2 regions of the Rhizobacter sp. P2_D12 genome follow, and region 2 is predicted to be linked to the other one. Evidence: predicted binding sites of a transcription regulator. Region 2 holds the regulator's gene; the other holds the start of a gene.
The links. The regulator LexA, encoded in region 2, represses DNA repair genes until DNA is damaged. The targets are predictions, from matches to a motif close to ACTGTATNNNNATACAGT.

Region 1 (6,411 bases), on a different contig from region 2:
AAGAAGCTGATCACCTTGTACTGGCCGCTCTTCCAGTCCTCGAAGGCGCATTCGACGACGCGCGCCTTCAGCCGCTTGCGGTTGGCGGCGCGGAAGTATTCGTTCGAGGCCAGGTTGACGACCACCGGGCTGCTGTCGGCGGCCAGGCGCTGGTTCAGGTGCTCGGCCAGCGTGTCGCCCCAGTAGTCGTACAGGTTGGCGCCGCGCGGCGTCGGCAAGGGGGTGCCCATCTCCAGCCGGTAAGGCTGCATGCGGTCGAGCGGGCGCAGCACGCCGTACAGGCCGGACAGGATGCACAGGTGGTCCTGGGCCCAGGCCAGGTCGGCATCGCTGAGCGTGGGCGCGCGCAGCCCGTCGTAGACGTCGCCGTCGAAGGCCAGCGCGGCCGGGCGGCTGTTCTGGTCGGTGAAGCGCGGCGACCAGGCGGCATAGCGTGCGACGTTCAGCTCGGACAGCGGCTGCGACAGGTGCATCAGCGCCGCGATGTCGTCCACCGAACGGGTCTTCAGGATCCGGATCAGCTCGGCCGACTGCGGCAGGAATTGCGGCAGCGTCGGCGCGTGCGCGGTGCGCAGCGGCGTGTCGTAGTCGAGGGTCTTGGCAGGCGAAAGCAGGAACAGCATGAAGCCGGGGCGCGTGGGAGGCGTGGACGGGAATCCCGAACTCTAGCGAATCGGCGGGCGAGGCCTGGTTTCCAGGTGTGCCACGTTCCGTGCCGGATTCACTTGAAATCCCGGCTGCGCGCGACAAGACCTCCCAGCAATCCGGTATGGTCGATCATCTTCACCGCCAGCAGGTGCATCACGTCGCCCTGGCGCTGCCACTGGCCGTACACCGTCAGCAATTGCGCCCCCAGCAGCGCCTTGCGCTGGGTCTCGAAGACGCGCGGCCAGACGATGATGTTGACTGCGCCGGTCTCGTCTTCCAGCGTGATGAAGACGGTGCCCTTGGCGGTCTGCGGCCGCTGCCGGTGCGTGACCAGGCCGCTGGCGCGCGCCAGCCGGCCGTCCGGGTAGCCGCGCAGCACGGCCGCGGTCTGGATCTGGAAGCCGTCGAGCTGCGGGCGCAACAGCGCCAGGGGATGGCGCTTCAGCGTGAGCCCGAGCGAGCGGTAGTCGGCCGCGGTGTCGGCGGCCTCGTCCGGTGCCGGCAACTGCAGCGCCGGCTCGTCGATCCGGGTGCTGCGCAGCATCGCGGTGGGCCGCGTGTCGATGCCGGCCACCGCCCAGGCCGCCTGGTGGCGGTGCCCGCTCAGGCTGTGCAGCGCATCGGCCTGGGCCAGCGACTGCAGCTCGTGCGCGTTCAGTTCGGCGCGCCGCGCCAGGTCTTCGGGGCTGAGGAAGGCGCCGGCCTCGCGGGCCTCGACGATGCGGCGGGCCGCGTCTTCCGCCAGGCCGCTGACGCGGTTCAAGCCCAGGCGCACCGGCCGCAGCCCTTCCCGTGGGCCCTCCAGCGACCACTCGAGCGTGCACTCCCAGTCGCTGCAGCCCACGTCGGCCGGCCGCACCTGCACGCCGTGCTCGCGCGCATCGCGCACCAGCTGCGCGGCGCCATAGAAACCCATCGGCTGGCTGTTCAGCAGCGCCGCCAGGAAGACATCGGGGTGGTGGCACTTGATCCAGCTGCTGGTGTAGGCCAGCAGCGCGAAACCGGCCGCATGGCTTTCGGGGAAGCCGTATTCGCCGAAGCCCTGGATCTGCCGGAAGATGCTCTCGGCGTATTCCAGGTCGTAGCCCTTGGCCACCATGCGCCCGACCAGCTTCTCGTGAAACGGCCCGAGCCCGCCCTTGCGCTTCCAGGCGGCCATCGCGCGGCGCAGCTGGTCGGCCTCGCCGGGGGTGAAGTCGGCCGCGATCATCGCGATCTGCATGACCTGCTCCTGGAAGATCGGCACGCCCTTCGTGCGCTTCAGCGCGGGCCAGAGATCCTCGGGGCAGTCGATGTCCTCGATCGCCAGCTTCCGGTTCTTCAGGTAGGGATGGATCATGCCGCCCTGGATCGGCCCGGGCCGCACGATCGCGACCTCGACCACCAGGTCGTAGTAGTTGCGCGGCTGCAGCCGCGGCAGCATGCTCATCTGCGCGCGGCTCTCGATCTGGAACACGCCGATGGTGTCGGCCTTGCAGATCATGTCGTAGGTGGGCTGGTCGTCGTCGGCGATGTCCTGCAGGCGCATCGGGCGGCCCTGCTTGTCGCCGATGAAGGCCAGCGCGCGGCGCAGCGCGCTCAGCATGCCGAGCGCGAGGATGTCGACCTTGATCAGCCCGAGCGCGTCGAGGTCGTCCTTGTCCCATTGCACGACGCTGCGCTTGTCCATCGCGGCGTTCTCCACCGGCACCAGCTGCTCGATCTGGTCGCGCGCGATCACGAAGCCGCCGGGATGCTGGCTCAGGTGGCGCGGAAACCCCACCAGCACGGCCGTGAGCTCGGCCCATTGCCGCACCAGCAGCGCATCGGGATCGAAGCCGTTCTCGCGCAGCCGCTCGGCGCTGATGCCGCGGCCGTCGAACCACTGGTGGCCCTTGGAGACCGCGTCGATGCGCTGCAGGTCGATGCCGAGCGCGCGGCCGACGTCGCGCACCGCGCTGCGCGGCCGGTAGCTGATGACGACCGCGGTGAGCGCCGCGCGGTGCCGGCCGTACTTGCCGTAGATGTACTGGATGACCTCTTCGCGGCGCTGGTGCTCGAAGTCGATGTCGATGTCGGGCGGCTCGTTGCGCTCGGCGCTGATGAAGCGGCCGAACAGCAGCGTGGCGCGGGCCGGGTCGACCTCGGTCACCTCCAGGCAGTAGCAGACCAGCGAGTTGGCCGCGCTGCCGCGGCCCTGGCACAGGATGTCCTTGCTGCGCGCCCAGCGCACGACATCGGCCACCGTCAGGAAATAGGCCTCGTAGCCGAGCTGCTCGATCAGCGCGAGCTCGTCCTCGATCTGCTTTGCGTGCTCGTCCTTCAAACCTTTCGGAAAGCGCTTGGGCACACCGGCATACGTCAGGTTGCGCAGGTGAGCGATCGGCGTCAGGCCTTCGGGGACGACCTCGCGCGGGTACTCGTACTTCAGCTCCTTCAGCGAGAAGCTGCACTGCGCGGCCAGCCACAGCGTGTTGTCCAGCCACGGCGCGTCGTACAGGCCGGCCAGGCGGCTGCGCGAGCGCAGGTATTGCTCGGCATTCGGCGCCAGCTGCAGGCCGCATTGCGCCAGCGGCAGGTTCAGCCGCGTCGCGGTCAGCGTGTCCTGCAGCGACTTGCGCGAGCGCAGGTGCATCAGCACGTCGCCCGCGGCCGCCACGCGCAGGCCCGTCATCTGCGCAACGCGGGCCACGGTGGCCAGCAAGTCGTCGTCACCGGGCCGGTGCAACCGCTCGACCAGCAGGGCAGCCCGCCCGTGGAACCAGGTCTTGAGCCACATCGCGTGGGCGAACACCGTCTCGAACGCCTGCGAGGCATCGGGCGCCAGCAGGGCCAGGCAATCGGGCAGGCCGGCCAGCGTGGGCGCATCGGGCACGCCGCCTTCGAGATCGGACGGATGGGCCAGGTAGCTGCCCTTGGAGGCACGGCGCCGCGCGACGGTGATCCAGTGCGACAGGTTGCCGTAGCCGCGGCGCGTCTGCGCCAGCATCACGAGGCGCGCGTGCGGGCCGCCGTCGTCGGGCAGCGTGAGGCGCATCTCGCTGCCGATGATCAGGTGCAGCGCATGGCGCTGCGCCTCGACGTGCGCCCGCACCACGCCGGACAGCGAGCATTCGTCGGTGATCGCGAGCGCGCTGTAGCCGAGCTCGGCGGCACGCGCCACCAGCTCCTCGGGGTGCGAGGCCCCGGTGAGGAAGCTGAAGTTGCTGCGGCAGTGCAGCTCGGCGTAGGGGGGCAGCATCGCGAGGCAGGCTCAGGCAGGCGCTGGACGCACGGCGTTTCCGTCCGTAAGCTGCGGCGCCATCGGAATGCACGCGAGGGGAGGATCGGAAATGCGCACGCTGAAGCCGGCCAGAAACACTGTATTTAAATACAGTATAGATGCCCTGCAGCCGCTCTCCAAGGCCTTGCTGGCGGCTGCGAGATGACGGTCGACGGCGTGGCGCTGACGAAGAAGCACTGACCCGCATGGACACCCTCTTCCAGTTGCTGGCCAACGCCGTGTTGGTCCTTCACCTGGGCATCGTGGCCTTCGTCGTCCTCGGGCTGGTGCTCGTCGTCGCCGGCAACCTGCGCCGCTGGCGCTGGGTGAACCGGCCGTGGTTCCGGCTGGCACACGCCGCGGCCATCGGCGTGGTCGTGCTCGAATCCTGGTTCGACATCACCTGCCCGCTCACCACGCTGGAGATGTGGCTGCGCTCGAAGGCCGACGCACCCACCTACGCCGGCGGCTTCATCGAACACTGGCTGCAGCTGCTGCTCTACCACGACGCACCGCCCTGGGTGTTCGTGCTGGCCTATTCGCTCTTCGGGCTGCTGGTGCTGGCGAGCTGGTGGCTGTATCCGCCGGAGTTCCGCAGGCGCCACCCCGATCGACAGGCCTGATTCCATGCACCTTCGTCCCGCAGTTTGCGTCCTGGCGCTCGCCCTCGGCGCTTGCGCATCCACACGGCAACTCGCCTGCACCGGTGCCGGGCAATCGTCCATCCACGACGCGCTGTACTTCGGCACGGCCAAGCCCGGCGGCACCGTCTCGCCCGAGGAATGGTCTGCATTCCTGGGCAGCGCCGTCACGCCCCGTTTCCCGCAAGGCCTCACCGCCTGGCAGGCGTCGGGGCAGTGGCGCGGCGCCGATGGCGCCATCGTGCAGGAAGCGTCGCATGTGCTCGACCTCGTCCACCCGGACGACGCGGCCAGCGAGCAGCGGGTGCGCGAGATCGTTGCCGAGTACAAGTCGAGGTTCCAGCAGGAGGCGGTGCTGCGCGTGAAGGCACGTGCCTGCGCCTCGTTCTAGCGGACACGGCCCGCAGGCCATGCGCCTGGTCGGTTTCACGGTCGTCCTCCCATGCGTTCCCCTGGACGCCCCACGGTCCCGTGCGTAAGCTGCGCGTCCTGCAACAAATGGAGTTTTCATGTTCTCTGGCGCTCCCCGAACGCTCGTCATCCTGCTGGGCCTGGTCGTCGGCCTGCGCCGGCTCACTTTCGCAGCCGCGCCGTGAAGGCATTCCTGGCGTCGAACGCCTACGCGACCTGATGCAAGAACCCGCCTCGCCCCCCTCGATCACGTTGCATGACGACGTTCCCGCCTCTGAAGGCCGGCTCGTCGACGAGGGCCTCGACCGCTCGAACGCCGCCGCCGCGCCGCTGCACGAGGTGCGGCCGCTGTCGTGCTTCGCGCGGCTCGCGTCCGGCGAGGCCATCGGCGGCGCCGTCGGGCGCACCTGGGGCGCGTGCTGCGAGCTGCAGCAGCTGTGGGTGGACGCGGCGCACCGCCGGCAAGGCATCGGCGCGCGGCTGGTCCGCGCCTTCGAACAGCAGGCGCAGCAGCGCGGTTGCCGCATCTTCTACCTCGAGACCTTCAGCTTCCAGGCCCCCGCGCTGTACCGCTCGCTCGGCTACGAGGTACGCGCCGAGCTGCAGGGCTTTGCGCCGGGCATCAGCAAGTTCCTGATGGCGCGCGAGCTGCCCGCATGAGCTGAAGCGAGCCGCCGATGCCCGCCGCACCGCACCGCACACTCGTTGCCGCATTGCGCGCGATGGCCCGCCCGGATGCCGTGGCCGAAGTCGCCCGGTTCTTCCATGCCGATCCCGACGCCCGTTCCAGCGACAACCGGATCCTCGGCGTCCCCATCGGCCAGGTCTTCCCGATCGCCAAGGCCCATGCCGGCTTGCCGCTCGACCAGGTCGAAGCCTTGCTCGACGACCCGCACTACGAAGTGCGCATGGCGGCCGTCAGCGTGATGGACTTCCAGGCCCGTGCCAGGCGCACCCCGCCCGCACAGCGCCAGGCGCTGTTCGAGCTCTACCTGCGCCGGCACGACCGCATCAACAACTGGGACCTGGTCGATCGCGCCGCGCCGCACGTGGTCGGCGGCTGGCTGGCCGACCGGCCGCGCGACGCCCTCTACCAGCTCGCCCGGTCACCGAACCCGTGGGAACGCCGCACCGCCATCGTCGCGACCTGGTTCTTCATCCGCACCGGCGACATCGACGACACCTTCCGGCTTGCCGAGCTGCTGCTGCACGACGCGCACCCGCTGGTGCAGAAGGCGGTCGGCTCCTGGGTCCGCGAGGCCGGCAAGCACGACCCGTCACGCCTGCTCGCCTTCCTCGAGGCGTTCGCCACGACAATGCCCCGGCCGATGCTGCGCCAGGCGGTGGAGAAGCTCCCCGTCGCGCTGAAGACCCGATTCCTGGAATGACCTCCATGACCGACCCGCACCTGATCAGCGACCTGTCCGCCCTCGAAGCCTTGTTCGGCCCGGTCGGCGAGGCCTCGATCCG
Region 2 (6,411 bases):
GACCCGACCCGCCCCCCCGCCCCGTCCCCTGCCTCGATGCCTTCGCCCTTCCCTGCGACCCGACCTGCTCCGCCCGCCGGCAAGGAGCCCAGGCCCATGCTCCGGACGGTCGCAGCACGCGCCTTGCTGGCGCTGCTCGGCCTGACCGCCGCCTACGGCGCGGTGCTCGCGTGGCTGGGCTCGGGCGCGCAACTGCGGCATGCACTGCCTGCGCTGCTGCAGCTCCTGCCGGTGTTGCTGGGCTTGTCGTTGCTGTCGTACGGTCTGCGCTATGCGCGATGGCGCTGGCTGCTGCGAAACTTTCCGCACCGCCTCGGGCCGTGGCACGGGCTGCTCGCCTATCTGGCGGGCTTCGCCTTCACCATCAGCCCGGCCAAGCTCGGCGAGCTGGTGCGAATCCGCTACCACGCGCCGCACGGCGTGCAAGGACCTCAGGTGTTCTCGGCCTTCCTGTTCGAACGCGCGACCGACCTGGTCGCCGTGCTGCTGCTGGCCTGCCTGACGTTGACGCAACCCGGCCTGCTGGTGGTGGCAGCCGCGTTCGTCGGGCTGCTGCTGGCACTGATCGTCGGGCTGGCGTGCTGGCCGCGGGGCTGGACAGGCGCCGCGGAACGCATGGAGCGCAGCGGACATCCGCGCCTTGCCCGGCTGCTGCGCGGCGTGCGCGATGGCCTGGCGGGTTCCCGCGCCTGGTGGACCGCGCCGGACCTCGCCCTGAGCCTGTTGCTGGCCCTGGCCGCCTGGAGCGCGTCGGCGTTGTCGTTCGCTTTGCTGCTGGCGCAGTTGGGCGCCATGACGGGCTGGCTGGCGGCGCTGTCGACCTACCCGCTCGCGATGCTGGTGGGTTCTGCGTCGATGCTGCCCGGTGGCATCGGTTCGACCGAACTGGCCATCGTCGCCGTGCTGCGCTCGACGGACGTGCCCATGGCCACCGCGGCGCTGGCGGCGGTGGCGATACGCGTGGTGTCCTTGTGGTTCGCAGTCGCCTGCGGGGTGCTGGCGGTGTCGCTGCTGGAAGGTGCCCGCGCCTGAACCCGCCCTCACCCGCCGAGCAATTGCAGCAGCAGTTCGACCCGCGCCTGGCAAGGCGACAGTTCGCCCCCCGCGGGCAACACATCACCGGGGTGACCCAGCACCGGTCCGGCCGCGACACGGCTGCAACGCATCACCCGCACGCCCGCCGCCTGGGCGCGCAGCAGCGCGGCTTCCAGATCGCGATGCACCGTGCCATGCCCGGTGCCCGCGACCACGATGCCGCGCGCACCCTGCTGCAGCAAGGCATCGACCAGCACGCCATCGACTCCCGCATGGCTCAGCACGATCCCGACCCGCGGCCACGCCGGGGCAGCGAGCCGCGCAACGCCCAAGGCCTCACCGGCCGGCCATGACCGGAACACGCGCAAGCGCCCTTCCTCGATGCGCGCCACCGGGCCCGCATCGCCCGAGTCGAAGGCATCGATGCGGTAACTGTGCACCTTGCGCACGTCACCCGCGCCATGCACCACGCCACCCAGCACCGCGACCACGCCGCGCGCCGCGGGGTGCTGCGCCACCGTCACGGCATCGAGCAGGTTCTGCGGACCGTCCGGCTGCAGCGAGGTCGACGGCCGCATCGCCGCCGTCAGCACCACCGGCTTGACCGGCGACAGCACGCGTTCAAGAAACCAGGCCGTCTCCTCCAGCGTGTCGGTGCCGTGTGTCACGACGACACCCGCCACCTCGGGGCGCGCCAGGTGATGTGCCAGCCGCGTGGCCAGCGCACGCCACACCGCATCGTCCATGTCCTTGCTGTCGACCTGCGCCACCTGCTCGGCCTCGAGCGGCACGCCGGCGAGCGCCGGCACCGCCTTCAGCAACTGCGCCACGCCGAGCTGCGCCGCGGTGTAGCCGATGTTGTCGCCCGCCTCGGCCGCGGTGCCGGCAATCGTGCCGCCGGTGCCCAGCACCACGATGACCCCGTCAGTTCTTTGCATTTTTCACGAAGCTGGATAAAAATACAGTCACTGGATGGATGTTCAGTCCGCAACCCTCGAACGCAACCCCAGAGGCTCCGATGATCGAAACCCCCAAGCTCACCGAGCGCCAGCAGCAGATCCTCGACCTGGTGCAAAGCGCGATCGAGCGCACCGGCGCCCCGCCCACCCGCGCCGAGATCGCGAACGAGCTGGGCTTCAAGTCGGCCAACGCCGCCGAAGAACACCTGCAGGCGCTGGCCCGCAAGGGCGTCATCGAACTGGTAGGGGGCACCTCGCGCGGCATCCGCCTGCAGTCTGACACATTGCGTGCGCTCAACCAGAGCCGCGGCAAGCAGTTCAGCCTGCCGCTGCCCAGCCTGTCGCAGCTCACGCTGCCGCTGGTCGGCCGCGTCGCCGCCGGCAGCCCGATCCTCGCGCAGGAGCACATCGACCAGACCTACCTGCTCGAAGCCAGCCTGTTCGCGCGCCGCCCCGACTACCTGCTGAAGGTGCGCGGCATGAGCATGCGCGATGCCGGCATCATGGATGGCGACCTGCTCGCCGTGCAGAAGGCCAAGGAAGCGAAGAACGGCCAGATCGTCGTTGCGCGGCTGGGCGACGAGGTCACCGTCAAGCGCTTCCGCCGCACCCGCACCAGCATCGAGCTGCTGCCGGAGAACCCCGATTTCGAACCCATCGTCGTGCCGTTCGGCGACGTCGACTTCGAACTCGAAGGCCTGGCGGTCGGCCTGATCCGCAACAACATGCTGAGCTGACGGAGGTTGCCGTGGTCATCAAGGCCCCGAAGGCGGCGAGTGCCGCCGAGTGCAAGGCACTGGAACAACTGCCCAACATCGGCCCGGCCCTCGCCGCCGACCTGCGCCTGATCGGCATCCAGGAGCCGAAGGACCTGCGCGGCAAGGATGCCTTCGTGCTCTACCAGCGCCTGTGCGCGATCACCGGGCAGCGCCAGGATCCGTGCGTGCTCGACACCTTCATGGCCGCCACCGATTTCATGCGGGGTGCAGCGGCCGCACCGTGGTGGACGTACACCGCGCAGCGCAAAGCCTTGTTCGGGCAGGTGTGATGATGGATGTGACGATGGGCGGCACCGACCAAGCCTTGTTGGTGATCGACCTGCAGGCCGGCGCGTTCGACGGCGTCGCCTGCGACGCGATGGCCGACGGCGCGCGCCTGCTGCGGCATTCGGCGGCACTGATCGCGGCCGCGCGCGCGGCCGGCGTGCCGGTGGTCCACGTGCAGCACTGCGAGGACGATGGCGTCTTCGTGCCCGGCACGCCGCGGTGGGAACTGCATCCGGCCGTCGCGCCGCTGGGCGACGAGGCCCGCGTGTCCAAGCGTGCGATGAATGCCTTCGAAGCCACCGGACTCCACGCGGTGTTGCGCCAGGCCGGCGTGCGCCGCGTGCTGGTGTGCGGGTTGCAAAGCGAGTGCTGCGTCACGCACACCACGCAGGGGGCGCTCGCGCTGGGCTACGGCGTGACGCTGGCCGGCGATGCCCATGGCACCTGGCCCGACAAGGGGTTGAGCGCCGAAGAGATCATCGTGCGCCAGAACGCGGCGCTGGTTGCGCAGGGTGCCCAGGTGCTGGGCACGGCCGAGATCGTCGCGCAACTGGCTCGGCAGAATCGCTGAAAGTGATGGACGAATCCCGGATTGGCATCCGGGCTACAGGACTCGATCGGCGGCACGGACCGTAGTCCGGATGCCAATCCGGGAATCGTCGGTCACTTCGCCGCTGGCACCATCGGTTGCAAGCTCAAGGTGTGCTCGGCCACCCCGCCCCACAGCGGCACGTCGTCCACGTTCGCCCAGCGCTCGACCAGGTTGCGGTACAGCGGCGAGAACACGATGCCCGATTGCCCGCTCGAGTGCATGAAGCGCGAGCGCGCCGGGTCGCCCAGGTCGTACAGCGCACGCAGCGACGGGCCGTGCTCGCCCAGGTACAGCTCGCCGGTGGCCGCGTCCGGCTTCAGCCCGACGCGTGACACGTTGACCGAGTAGGTATCGCCACCCACCGGCGTGCGCAGCTCGAACCAGCGCGCCAGCGGCTTCACGCGGCTGAACGGCCGGTGCTCCGAGCGCGCCTGGTGCGCCTGGCCCCATCGCCACTGCGCGACGTCGGCGCCCTGCGATTGCTGCAGCTCGTCGAGCGCACGCGTGAAGGCCGCGTCCACCTGCTGCGAGCACGACTCGAGCGCCGGGGTCGTCTTGTCGTCGCACCACCAGCCGTCCTTGCGTTCCAGAACGCCTTCGAGCGCCTCGCGGAAGCTGCGTCCGCCGATCTGCCGCTCGTACAGCGCCGGGCCGAGTTCGTCGCGGAACACGCCTTGCGTCAGCTGGCGCGTCCAGGCCCACAGGATCAGCGGCGCGGCACGGCCAGCCGCCATGGTGCCGTCGAAGCCGGCCAGCTCGCGCTGCGCCGCGGCGGCGAGCGGATGGTCGGACTTCGCCTGCTGCAACACCGGCAGCAGCTTCAGCGCGGCCAGCGACAGCTCGTCGGCCTGGATCGCGCGCAGGCTGGCGATGGTGTGCTTGGGCGTCGCCGCCAGCAACTGCTCGATGCGCCGCTGGCGCCAGGGCGGCGACCATTCGCTGGTCAGGAAATGCGGGTAGTCCGGCGCGTGGATGCGCTGGTTCGCGGTCGCGATCCAGCCGCGCGCCGGGTCCACCTCGCGCGGCGTCTCGCCGGCCGGCACCGTGCCCGCCCAGTCGTAGCGCGGCTCCCAGCCCGGCGCGGGCACCAGGCCCTTCAGATCGTTCTCCGGCTTGCGCACCGGCACGCGCCCGGCCGACACCTCGCCGATGTGGCCCTGCACGTCAGCCACCACCATGTTCTGCATCGGCGCGACGTAGCCGGCCGACACCGCGATGAACTCGTCCACCGAGCCGGCAGTGTTGAACCCGATGCCGGTATCGACCGAGCTCGCGTCCGGGTCGAGGGCGGTCCAGCGCATCGCGAGCGCGTAGGTCGGCTGGTTCGGCGGGCCGGTCAGGCCCTCGGTCGGGCCGCCGGCATCCGAGATCACCGGGCCATGGCGCGTCGCGCGCACCGTCAGCGTGACGTCGGCATGGCCCTTCACCTTGATCACCTCGGTCCAGCGCTCGAAGCGCGCCCAGCCGTCGGGGGTCTGGTACTGCCCCGGGTCGTCGGAGCGAATGCGTTCGAGGTAGAGGTCCTGCACGTCGGGCGCGGTGTTGGTGAAGCCCCAGGCGATCTTCTCGTTCTGCCCCAGCACGACGATCGGCAGCCCGGGCATGGTCGCGCCGGCCACCTTGAAGCCGGGCGCATCGAGCCGCGCGACGTACCACAGCGCCGGCGCGCTGAGCTTCAGGTGCGGATCGTTGGCCAGCAGCGGCTTGCCGCTCTCGGTGTGCGCCCCGGCAACCACCCAGTTGTTCGAGCCGATGCCCTCCAGGCCCGATTCGGGGGCGCCGGCCAGCGCCTGGCGGCCGAGCGAGGCGTCCACCTTCAGCGTGCGGAACAGCGCGGCATAGTCGGCCGTCGCGAGCGGTGGGTCGCCGGGGTACGGCGGCAGCAGCTCGTTGATGCGCTCGACCGGCATCTTCAGCGCCAGGCGCATGCGCAGCAGCTCGGCCGACCAGTTGCCGCCCAGGTCCCAGGCCATCATCGTGGCCCAGGCCAGGCTGTCGACCGGCGTCCAGTGCTGCGGCTGCAGGCCGAGCAGCACGAACTCGGGCGGGCGCGCCTTCAGCGCGCTGTCGAGGTAGGCGTTGATGCCGGCGCTGTAGGCCTGCAGCGCCGCGCGCGTGGTCGGGCTGGCGCGCTCCCACTGCGCCGCGGCGGCGCGCCGCACGCCCAGCGCGCGCAGGAAGCGGTCGGTCTCGACGGCCGGCTCGCCGAAGGCCTCGGCCAGCCGGCCCGCGCCGATGCGGCGGTGCGTCTCCAGTTGCCACAGCCGGTCCTGTGCGTGGACGTAGCCGAGGCCGAACATCGCGTCCTCGCGCGACGCGGCGTGGATGGTCGGCACGCCCAGCGCATCGCGCTCGATGCGCACCGCAGCCGCAAGCCCCGGCAGCAGCTGCTCGCCGTCCACCTGCGGCAGCGTGCGGCGCGCGTAGATCCAGCCCGCCGCCACGCCCGCCAGCAGCAGCAGCACCAGCACTCCCAACCCGCGTCGCAGCCATTTCATCGTTCGTTCCTTCCCGAGAAGCCCCTCTTTTCGTGCGATCTGCGCCGCACCGACGCTTACAGAATGACCTGGCGCCTACACCCCGGCGCGCGGCTGCCGAAAGCCAAGCCACGGATGCCCATCGCCACCGCCATGAAAACTGCCCACCCCCTGCCGAGTTTCAACGCGAATGCCGCCGAACACATCACCGGCATGCCGCAAGACCGCCTGGCGCGCGTCGCGGCCCGGCGTGTGTTCGTCGACATGAAGCAGTGCTTCATGCTGGCGGCCGAGGGCCTGCA

Region 1: a site for LexA is predicted at 3,987-4,004, ahead of AC1DYN_RS18640 (error-prone DNA polymerase). Genes of this name have one in related genera too.

The regions. Positions count from the first base shown of each region.
Region 1 covers NZ_JBFUEB010000055.1:23,132-29,542, reverse strand. Annotated here, with positions in the region: gene yaaA (peroxide stress protein YaaA) at 1-623, opposite strand, end outside; gene AC1DYN_RS18640 (error-prone DNA polymerase) at 722-3,868, opposite strand; gene AC1DYN_RS18635 (DUF2784 domain-containing protein) at 4,096-4,512, shown strand; gene AC1DYN_RS18630 (DUF3574 domain-containing protein) at 4,517-4,921, shown strand; gene AC1DYN_RS18625 (GNAT family N-acetyltransferase) at 5,161-5,601, shown strand; gene AC1DYN_RS18620 (DNA alkylation repair protein) at 5,619-6,329, shown strand; gene AC1DYN_RS18615 (pyridoxamine 5'-phosphate oxidase family protein) at 6,335-6,411, shown strand, end outside.
Region 2 covers NZ_JBFUEB010000057.1:15,358-21,768, reverse strand. Annotated here, with positions in the region: gene AC1DYN_RS19055 (lysylphosphatidylglycerol synthase transmembrane domain-containing protein) at 97-1,032, shown strand; gene AC1DYN_RS19050 (asparaginase) at 1,041-1,973, opposite strand; gene lexA (transcriptional repressor LexA) at 2,054-2,731, shown strand; gene AC1DYN_RS19040 (helix-hairpin-helix domain-containing protein) at 2,743-3,042, shown strand; gene AC1DYN_RS19035 (isochorismatase family protein) at 3,057-3,611, shown strand; gene AC1DYN_RS19030 (penicillin acylase family protein) at 3,704-6,130, opposite strand; gene AC1DYN_RS19025 (hypothetical protein) at 6,263-6,411, shown strand, end outside.